DNA from 2 places in the Paenibacillus allorhizoplanae genome. Region 2 is predicted to be linked to the other one. Evidence: predicted binding sites of a transcription regulator. Region 2 holds the regulator's gene; the other holds the start of a gene.
What was found. Region 2 encodes Rex, which represses fermentation and respiration genes when NADH is low (regulators of the CRP and FNR family bind a similar motif). Its sites were predicted from a motif close to TTGTGAAATATTTCACAA; they were not measured.
Positions count from the first base shown of each region.

Region 1: the regulator Rex is predicted to act here: its motif matches at 2,547-2,564, upstream of L6I86_RS10430 (DoxX family membrane protein).

Region 1 covers NZ_CAKMMW010000004.1:410,606-415,740, forward strand. Annotated here, with positions in the region: gene mobA (molybdenum cofactor guanylyltransferase) at 1-31, opposite strand, end outside; gene L6I86_RS10420 (Crp/Fnr family transcriptional regulator) at 208-930, shown strand; gene L6I86_RS10425 (GGDEF domain-containing protein) at 940-1,842, opposite strand; gene L6I86_RS10430 (DoxX family membrane protein) at 1,965-2,489, opposite strand; gene L6I86_RS10435 (hypothetical protein) at 2,714-3,235, shown strand; gene L6I86_RS10440 (hypothetical protein) at 3,413-3,700, shown strand; gene L6I86_RS10445 (hypothetical protein) at 4,212-4,454, opposite strand.
Region 2 covers NZ_CAKMMW010000002.1:605,124-610,258, reverse strand. Annotated here, with positions in the region: gene L6I86_RS05345 (tetratricopeptide repeat protein) at 1-334, shown strand, start outside; gene dinG (ATP-dependent DNA helicase DinG) at 425-3,283, shown strand; gene L6I86_RS05335 (redox-sensing transcriptional repressor Rex) at 3,287-3,907, shown strand; gene L6I86_RS05330 (inorganic phosphate transporter) at 3,964-4,965, opposite strand; gene L6I86_RS05325 (DUF47 domain-containing protein) at 5,025-5,135, opposite strand, start outside.

The DNA of each region.
Region 1 (5,135 bases), on a different contig from region 2:
CTCCACCAGCCAAAATAACCCCTGAAAGCATACCCATCACTTCTCCTTTTCAAATTCATGTATAGTTCAACTTTAGACAAAATAACATCCCCTGTAAGTGAAAAATGTCACACTCCTGCAATACTCGTTGTGACACAAATCACATCAAACGATTTAAAAATAGAGATATACTAGTTAAACTGCTTAGGGATTGGAGTGATAAATCGAATGAACGAAAATGTTTCTTTGCATGAAGAAGAGGGTGTCCAGAATACAGCGTGCCTGTCTGCCGAGAATTTAGCAAGACTAGAGCAAATTATGTACGAGTCCAAATTTACAATGGGATCTCATCTCTTCTGGGAGGGAGACCCCGCAGACAAGCTATACTTTATTAAGAGTGGACGAGTTAAACTGACGAAATCATCGGATGAAGGAAGACACTTTATTTTGTACATGTATCAGAAAGGCGATCTATTTGGTCAAGTTGACCCTTTTCGTCAATCAACACATGTTTTCACTGCAGAGGTAATCGAGAATAGTGTCATCGGGGTTATACTGCAGAAAGATTTAGAGGTATTGATTTGGCAAAATGGCGATCTAGCTGTTGAATTCATGAAGTGGATGGGACTTCTCCACCGTATGACACAGACCAAGTTTCGCGATTTGATGATGTTTGGTAAACATGGGGCGTTATGTTCTCTTCTTATCAGACTTACCAACTCCTACGGTACAGAACAAGGCAACCACATTTTAATTCCTAAGACGCATACCAACACAGAACTCGCTGATATGATTGGGGCTACGCGAGAGAGTGTAAATCGAATGCTAAGTGAGCTTCGGCAAGCAAATGTCATCCACATTGAAAATAGTCATATCCTTGTAAAAGATCTATCGTATCTTCGAAATATTTGCCATTGCGAAAGCTGCCCTAAAGACATTTGCAGAATGTAACCGTTGCACTTATGATCTATGCATCGGATTAGGTGCAGCCTCAATAATGGTTCGGTTTCGACCTTGATTTTTAGCTTGATATAAAGCAATGTCTGCTCTTTCAAGCAGTATTTTCAGATCATGAGGTTGATCTGCATTATCGGTTATTCCGATGGATACCGTCACAGCTTTCCCAGTAGGACTTCGGGTCGAAGCCATTTTTTCACGAAGTCTTTCTGCGACAGTTCTCGCATGGCATGCATCCGTACCCGCCAGCAGCATAATAAATTCTTCTCCGCCAAATCTGCAGCATACATCTTGTTCACGCGACACATTCTTCATCAGCTGTGCAATAAAGCATAGTACTTCATCACCAACTCCATGTCCATAAGTGTCATTGACCACTTTAAAATGATCTATATCGATCATCAACACGGCAAAGGTTTCACTAGTTGCATGAATTTCTGCAAATACAGCTTCCAATGTCCTGCGATTAGCTAACCCCGTGAGGGGGTCTGTCTCAGCTTCTTGCTCCAGATTATCAAATCGTTGACGCATATAATTGATGACCTCAGTAAATCTTTTGTCTAACATATTCATCTCTTGATTGGGCGTAGAAAAAGTTGGTTTAGTGGTTGTCTCCATTCGTCCCTTTGAAAGCAGCTCCATATAATCGATTAGCGAATGAAGGGGCTCTGTTATTTTTTCAATTAACTTTTTAGATAAAAATAAGTGCAGTATGATCAGTGCGAGAGAATAAGTACTCATCCAGTACAATGTGAAATGTACCGCTCCAATCTTATCCTCTATATGAACGATGGCTTGATAGGCAATAAGAAAGCATCCAATAGAAAGAATTGTAACCGTAAATACGTTCAGGATTTGAATTAATATGTAGAGTGAAAATGCCCGCTTCCTAGATTTCCGTTTCATCCAGCGCATCCCCTTTCATATGCTAGACAATGCTAAACATGAAAAAACACCTATTCTTACCCTCAATATTCGGAGTAAAAGAATAGGTGTTATCATATTTGTCATTGGATTACGCCCTCACCTTATCTGAATTTAGCTTTTAAATGGAATCGTTCTAAGATCTTATCCAACCATTTGTGCAGGTAGGGGAGAATCATATGGTCCACACCAAATTTACCTGCATTAGCGCCTGCCACTACGATGAAAAATCCCAGGAGCATTAACCATGGATTAGTGCTGACCGTACCTGCAAACATATACATAAAATTCATCAATAATCCGAAGAAAATCGCTACAGTAGTTAACGCACCTATTAGTAGACCCAAACCAACCAAGAGTTCACCCCAAGGAACCATGACATTAAACCACCCAACATGCGGAAGAGCAAAATTTTTCAAAAAAGCAACATAATTCGCATAAATCATATCTGTCGTTCCGCTTTCCAGAACAGGCTTAGCAATTGCTCCTTTTAGAAATCCTGTAGCGTCGAAAGCTTTTTCACCTGTGATTTTGTGCCAACCAGCTACCATCCATTCCCAACCTACATACAAACGAATGATTGTCAACAGTATTGCCGCGTAATTATTTTCCCGTATCCATTTCATCATTTGAACCATCTCCTTCGTCCTTTATGATTTCATTGTAGATCGAAGCAGATGAAGTGTATGTGAGAAAAGTCACTTTGGAGAATATTTTTCTAAATAAGATTGGAAAATTATAAAGGTGTAATATACCTTACTCGTTATTTAACAAATCCATCGTGAGATACATCACAGCCAAGAATACGTGGAACGTTTAAAATTTAATATATTGCTAAAGAGGAGGAACCTCCATGAATATTCTACAAGGTATTTTTTCTATATCCAGTCCAGTTGAAATGAATAACTACCTACATTGGCATTGGATGCTCGATAAACAATTCCGTTCACTCAATGTTGTTTATGAAGATATAGCGATTTGTTTAAATTTGATAAAAGAACTCTCCGTTTACATTGAATTAGAAAAAAACAGGCATCACCGGATGACATTAATTCAGAATATGGTGAAGGAAATCCGGAACTTATTGGATGAGCTTTATCCGTTTCAAAAGATGGAGAAGGACCTGCTATTCCTCGCATCCCCTTACGCGACATTCCAAGTCTCCCTATGTGAGTTGCTTGAACAAGAACTTTATTACATTATGGAAACTCTCAAATTATTCTATACGAGAACTCAACGGATGACAGTAAGGATAACAAAAAAAGAAGCAAGGGAGCTAACTCGATGTCTCGCATTAACGATTCATCCCCTTCAAAGACATCTTGACCAAATAGAACGCGAACTGTTCCCTTCCGTGTTGGAATGGCTCCAGTAAGTCGTTCAATAAGAGAAAGAAAAGGGAGCGTTACAACAGATTGAACCCATTTTGATAGTTAAAAAGGAATTTGTGACTGACAAATGTAATAAATATCACAGCTTCCAATATAGATCTTACTTATAATGAATTTAATAATGATCTTGATTTTGTGCGAGAACAGGGAGATGGTACAGTATGAAAAAAGAATTTACAGTTCATTTTAAAGTAATCCACCATGATAAAAGTTCCTTATTAAGGGGCATTATTTTCTTGGAGGAGAACCAAAAGCCAACATTGAAAGATTATGAACAATGTCTTAGGGATTGTGGCCACGATGTAATTTTAGAGGATAAAGAACATGTAATTTTCAGAGCTTTTAAACCGGATGAAGATTATATCATTCATATTTTAGAAGAGGAAAACAACAATATTAGAGATATAATCGTCGAAAGTCTAGTTAGAAATCTTATTAATTTAAAATAACTTATATACACCAAGACAAGTGATTACAAAAATGTTGAGTGACAAGTTAAGTTTTGAAGATGGCCACATCTAGAGTTAGCCATTATGTGCTTCTGACCAAGGCATGCCCGCCTTGACTATGCGCTGATGCATCGATCGCTCCAGTTATGATGACTTGCGCACCCACGACTGTCGCAATGACAGCTTTTCTCAAACTCATCCGATCACACTCCTATCCATTCTCCCATTTTAAACCAGTACAGATGGTTATACTCGGTTTTAGTTCCAAAGTTATCATCTTTATATTAAATTTGCGTTAGGAGTGGGTAAGATGTAGCGCAGAGGTAAGCCATACATCACGTCCCAGTCTCTACCAAACTCCCCGTTACTTTAATGAACAAAAAAGTGACCCACAGCAACGGGCTGGGGGTCATAACTATTTATATTTTAAAGGGGGTCAGTTTTATTATAGGCTTGATTCATTAACCATATGAAATACAACTAACGTTCCTAGTTAGCTTAAAGATCAACTTTATCCTTTTTTCTTAGAAGTGTCATAAAGAATAGATTGCACCATTTCAAACAGCTCAAAAATAATCGCTGCTTTACCCGATGATTTTGCTACTGGATAAGGATTCAGTGGGTGTGTTACGAGCACATCCAAATGATCAAATTCTAAGATCAATTCATTCTCGTTTACATATGCTTTATCAATTACACTATCATGTAAGGACAAATGATCAATCTTGTTCTCTGAAATATATTGATACTCCATTGTGAACATCTCCAATTCCGAGCTTTAGAATTCTTAATACTTGAAGATTCGTGAAGTCATTAAATTATTCTGCACGTTACTTCAACCAAAAAGGAATCGACAGTTTGCACGGCAGCACGCGATCGCTTTTTTGTATCGTTCCCAGTTAGTTAAGCCATCCAAAAGATATCCGTTAGTTGAATCAAAATACCCCCTATTAAGGAGGTAAGCATTCATAGAACGCTCTAATAATTTCGATTATGTTTCAACAAGTATCTTGATAAAGTTGCCGTTAGAATAAGTGATGTAATTGCAATAATAAATAAACTAATTACTTCAACAAGACTTTGAATTTGTAATCGAACATTTAAGTGATCCAATATTAAAAAGCGTATAGTTATTAAAGTAAGGTAATAAATAGATCCAAACAATAAAATGAATACTATCATTTTTATGAACTTATACATGAGAAACACCTCTTTCAAAAATGATAGGTGTGGGGAACTCCCCCTGCAATTACCTGATTAATTCCATTTGTTTACATATATAGACGTACTAAGTTCTATTTAGTTGCTACAGAGTGGTTCAAAGTATGAACATAATTACACTAAACTAACATTAATTTGTTCCACTCTACTGCCCGTTAGCCGTCCATGCAGCGCAAGACCAGCGCTGCACCACAGAGCATGAAAATGGTTAAAG
Region 2 (5,135 bases):
CATGCGCGGACAAGGGTATTATAAGTTGTACATGTATGATCAAGCGATCAAAGAATTCGAGGTGTTGATTCAGCGGCAGCCGGATTTCTTATTAGCGCGAGTGTATTTAGCGATGGGACATTTACGAAAAGGGGAGTTTGGTGATGCGTATCAACACTTCAAATTCCTCTTGCCATTGATGGAAAATTCAAAGATGAAAGCTATTTCTTATAATGCCATGGGTTGTATTCAAGTGCAAAACCAGAACCTTGAGAAGGCTTTCGAATATTTTCAAAAAGCTTATCATACCGACCCCTCTTGTATGGAGCCGCTAATCAATCTCGATGAGTCCTAAACCGAAACGGTAAAACAAGGTATTCCCTTTTCCTAATCAGATTTGGTATGCTAGGAGAAGTGTAGGACGAAGGGATTGAAGATAGACGTTATGAAATTTGCAGTTTTGGATTTTGAAACGACAGGAAGTCAGCCTGGGGACGAAATTATACAGGTTGGACTCGTCATCATAGATCAATTTGAAATTACAGACAGGTATACTTCTCTGGTGAACCCAGGGATTAGTATACCTTCTTCGATTACAACTTTAACAGGGATTACCAATGAGATGGTTGCGGATGCACCATCACTCGATCAGGTAATGTCAGACATGTTTCCCCTCTTGTTTGATTGTGTGCTTGTAGCGCATCAAGCAGCGTTCGACTTATCATTCCTGCAGCGAGGGCTAACGAGAACTGGTTATCCTCCTTTCTCGGGTCGTGTCCTGGACACCATGGATATGCTGCGTATTTTATTCCCGTCCATCTCTAGTCTACAGCTTAGTATGGTGGCGGCGTTGTTTGGGATTGATCATGAAAGGCCGCACCAAGCAGACAGTGATGCGGAAGTTACTGCATTGATTTGGATCCACTGCTTGGATCGCTTACTGGGGCTGCCTCTCTTAACGGTGCAACGGTTGAACCAAATTTTCGAAAACGGTAACACCGATTTGGGGTGGTTTTTGGACGAAATTTGTTTATATAAAGAGTCAGTAACAAGTGTCGATATGGATACGAATCGTTACTTCCGTCAATTTACCTTGAATGTGACGGATTGGGGAGAAGACGAAGATCCGCGCTCTGAATACGAAGTAACGGCAGCGTTAGGAAATTCTTTTACAGCCTTTCAGCAAGGCCTGAAATCCGCGCTCCAACAACGATTCGAGGTGTACGAGGATCGTGAATCTCAGGATCAAATGATTCTGGAAGTGGAGAAGTCTCTCGAGGCAGATCAGCATTTGATGATCGAAGCGGGAACAGGGACAGGCAAATCACTGGGATACTTGATTCCTTCGATCTATTACGGTTTGAAATATGAGAAGAAAGTTGTCGTCTCGACACATACGATTAATTTGCAGGAGCAGCTGCGTGAGCGGGATATCCCTCTATTAAAAGAAATTTTTCCTATTCCATTCAAAGCAGCTGTCCTCAAAGGAAGAAGTCACTATCTGTGCCTTCGTAAGTTTGAGACGAAGCTCACAACACGGGACTACGAAAATAGCCGAGAAGACCCGATAACGGCCGCGCAAATGGTTGTTTGGCTAAGTGAAACCGAACATGGGGATGAGGAAGAACTGCACTTTGGCAACAAAGGTGCCCAATTCTGGTACTCGGTTGCGAGTGACACGGACTCCTGTCTAAACCGCATGTGCCCTTGGTATAAGAAGTGCTTCTACCACAGAGCTCGTAATGACGCCAATACGGCTGATGTGATCATCACGAACCATTCCCTCCTCTTTACGGATATGAAGGCTGAGAACCGCCTTCTGCCGTCCTACAAGCACCTTGTGATTGACGAGGCGCATCACTTTGAAGAAGTGGCAAGTAAGCACCTCGGGATCGAGCTGCATGCCTCTGCGTTTTACCATTCCTTATTGTGGCTGTATAAGGATAATCGAAGCGGACAGCTTCCAATGCTTCGTTTCCGATTACAGAAATCGGATGAGGCAGGGGAGCGAGCAGCCGCATGGAGTAACACGATTGATGGATTGTTTCCGAAAATCATTTCGATCAAAGAGGACTGGGAACGTTTAAGTGAAGCCCTGTACGAGTTGGTTTCCTCCAGAAGTGATCCTTCACAATCGGAAACTTCGCAATATGTGCTGCGTTTGAAGCCGGAGACTCTGCCTGCGAATTGGCGTGAGTTGTTGATTATGGAGGATAACATTTATCTGAATGCGAGTGAACTTTTGCGAACTTTGGATAAATTGTTGAGTGAGCTAAAGGAGCAGCAAGATGGACTTGGTGTTCAAGGGTTAGTGACCGATCTGAATGGAACTGTGAAAGAGCTGTATGCGCATCGTGATGCGCTTCATTTCTTTATGAAAATGGCAGATGAAGGGTACGTGTATTGGATTGAAGCTGGCACGTATGCGAAAGCCAAATCGGTTCAACTGAATTCCGTTCCAACGGATGTTAGTGGGTTGCTGCAGCAGCATTTCTTTGAAACGAAAGACAGTATTATCTTGACCTCCGCAACGCTCTCGGTGAATAAATCGTTCCAGTACTCGGCGGAGCAGCTAGGCTTAGCCATTCCAGAAGACGAAGAGTCAGGTAAGCTGAAAACAGTGCAATTACCGTCACCTTTTAACTATCGTGAGCAGGCTTTGGTCGTCATTCCACGTAATTTTCCAACGATCAAGGGAGCGGGAGATCCCGTTTTTATCGAAGCACTGATCAACTCTCTAAGTGATGTTGCACAGGTGACAAAGGGGCGAATGCTAGTTCTATGTACCTCGAACCGGATGTTGAAGCTTGTTCATGCAGGAATGAAGGAAAAGCTCAACCCACATGGCATCACTGTGCTTGGTCAGGGTGTTGACAGCGGCAATCGCAGTAAGTTGACCCGAATGTTCCAAGATAATAAAATGTGCGTGTTACTGGGCACTAGTTCGTTCTGGGAAGGTGTAGATATTCCAGGAGATGCGTTAAGTTGTCTGGCGATCATTCGTCTCCCATTCCAACCGCCTAATCACCCGCTTGTCGAAGCCAAATGTGAGAATATCAAGAAGCGCAATGAGAATCCATTTATGAAATTTTCTGTTCCTCAAGCTGTTATTCGATTTAAACAAGGCTTCGGTCGATTAGTTCGGAGGGCGTCAGACAAAGGGATCGTTATTATCTATGATACACGTGTTATTGAGACGTATTATGGCAAGCACTTCCTCTATTCGTTGCCTGGTCCGAAGATCGAGCACATGACCTGCGAACAAATGCTGCCGAGGATTGAGCAATGGATGGGAGGAGCTTAATTCGTGAAAACACAAAAAATTTCAGAAGCTGTTGTCCGCAGATTACCTATCTATTTACGCTATCTAAACGAGTTGCAAATGAACAATGTGTCCACGGTGTCTTCTCAGGATTTAGGTCAGAAATTAGATCTGAATCCTGCTCAAATTCGGAAGGACTTAGCTTATTTTGGCGAGTTTGGCAAAAAAGGGATTGGCTATGATATCAATTACTTGATAGAGAAGATTCGCCAGATTCTGAAGTTAGATCGACATATTCAAGTTGCCCTCGTTGGCGCAGGAAATTTAGGCAGAGCACTTTGCAATTATAATACGTACTTACGTAATGATATGAAAATTGTGGCTTTATTCGATGCCATGCCTTCAAAGACAGGCGAAGTGATTAATAATTTGGTTGTGCTCCCCATGGATAAAATGAAGTCAGTTATGTCTGAGCTTGGTGTGCGGATCGGTATTATTACCGTTCCCGCGGCTGAAGCACAGAATGTAGCGAATGAATTCGTTGCTTGTGGCATTGAAGCGATACTGAACTTTGCGCCAGTCATCATTAAGGTGCCGCCAGATGTACGCGTGCATTATGCGGATTTCACGACAGAGCTTCAAAGCTTAGCTTATTATCTCGATTAGCATGAAAAAGGCACGACCCGCGCAGCTTCAGCGGGTCGTGCCTTTGTTTTTTATTACTACATGATTAAACGGAATATCACAAAGTACAGGGTGTAAGCAAGAACCATGGAGATCGGAATGGTAATAACCCAAGTGACTAACATTCGACCAACCGTACCCCATTGTACTTCATGGAATCGCATGACACTGCCTGTCCCGATAATCGCAGAGGAAATAACATGTGTTGTGGATAATGGTTTACCAATGAAGGTTGAGATTTGAATGACAATCGATGATGTTAAGTCCGAGGCAAAGCCGTTGATCGGCTCAATTTTAACAATTTTACCCGAGACTGTTTTAATGATCCGCCATCCGCCAATGGATGTACCAAGGCCCATCGCGAGGGCTGCAGCAATTTTTACCCAGATCGGTACATTCAAATCATCTTGAACGCCGGCTGCAACAAGACCAAACACGATAATCCCCATCGCCTTCTGCGCATCGTTACCACCATGGGAATACGAAAGTAAACCGGCAGAGATGATTTGTAACGTACGAAAACCACGATTTAGTTTGGATCTGGATGTATTACCTGACCACAGCACGATATTTTTGATCAATACCATAATGAGATAACCTAGAACGAAAGCGATAATCGGCGATAAAATAAGAATGATAATAATTTGTGTGAAACCACTCCAGTTAACGCCATTGAAGCCTGCTCCTGCAATTACAGCACCAGCTAAGGCACCAAGTAACGTGTGGGAGGACGAAGATGGAATAGACAAGTACCAGGTAAGTAAGTTCCAGATGATTGCTGCAAGCAAGGCTGCAATCACGACTTCAACGCCATTTTCGATCTTCGCAGGATTGGCAATACTTCCGCCTACTGTTTTGGCTACCTCCGATGAAACCATAGCCCCAACAAAATTAAGTGAAGCAGCCATGAAAATCGCTACACGCGGACTTAATGCTCGCGTAGAAATGGAAGTAGCAATCGCATTAGCTGTATCGTGGAATCCGTTGATGAAGTCGAATAACAGGGCTAGTGCAACGATTATGATCAAATAAGTTAACATGAATTCCTCCTAGCGCTTTCCAATTGGAAAACTTTCTTCGTACACACAGACATCTTGTCTTAAGAGTAACGAAGTACTACGCTGTCTAGAATGTTAGCGACATCTTCGCAGGCATCGGTTGTTTCTTCCAAACGCTCGTAAATTTCTTTGAGTTTGAAATCTTCGTAGGG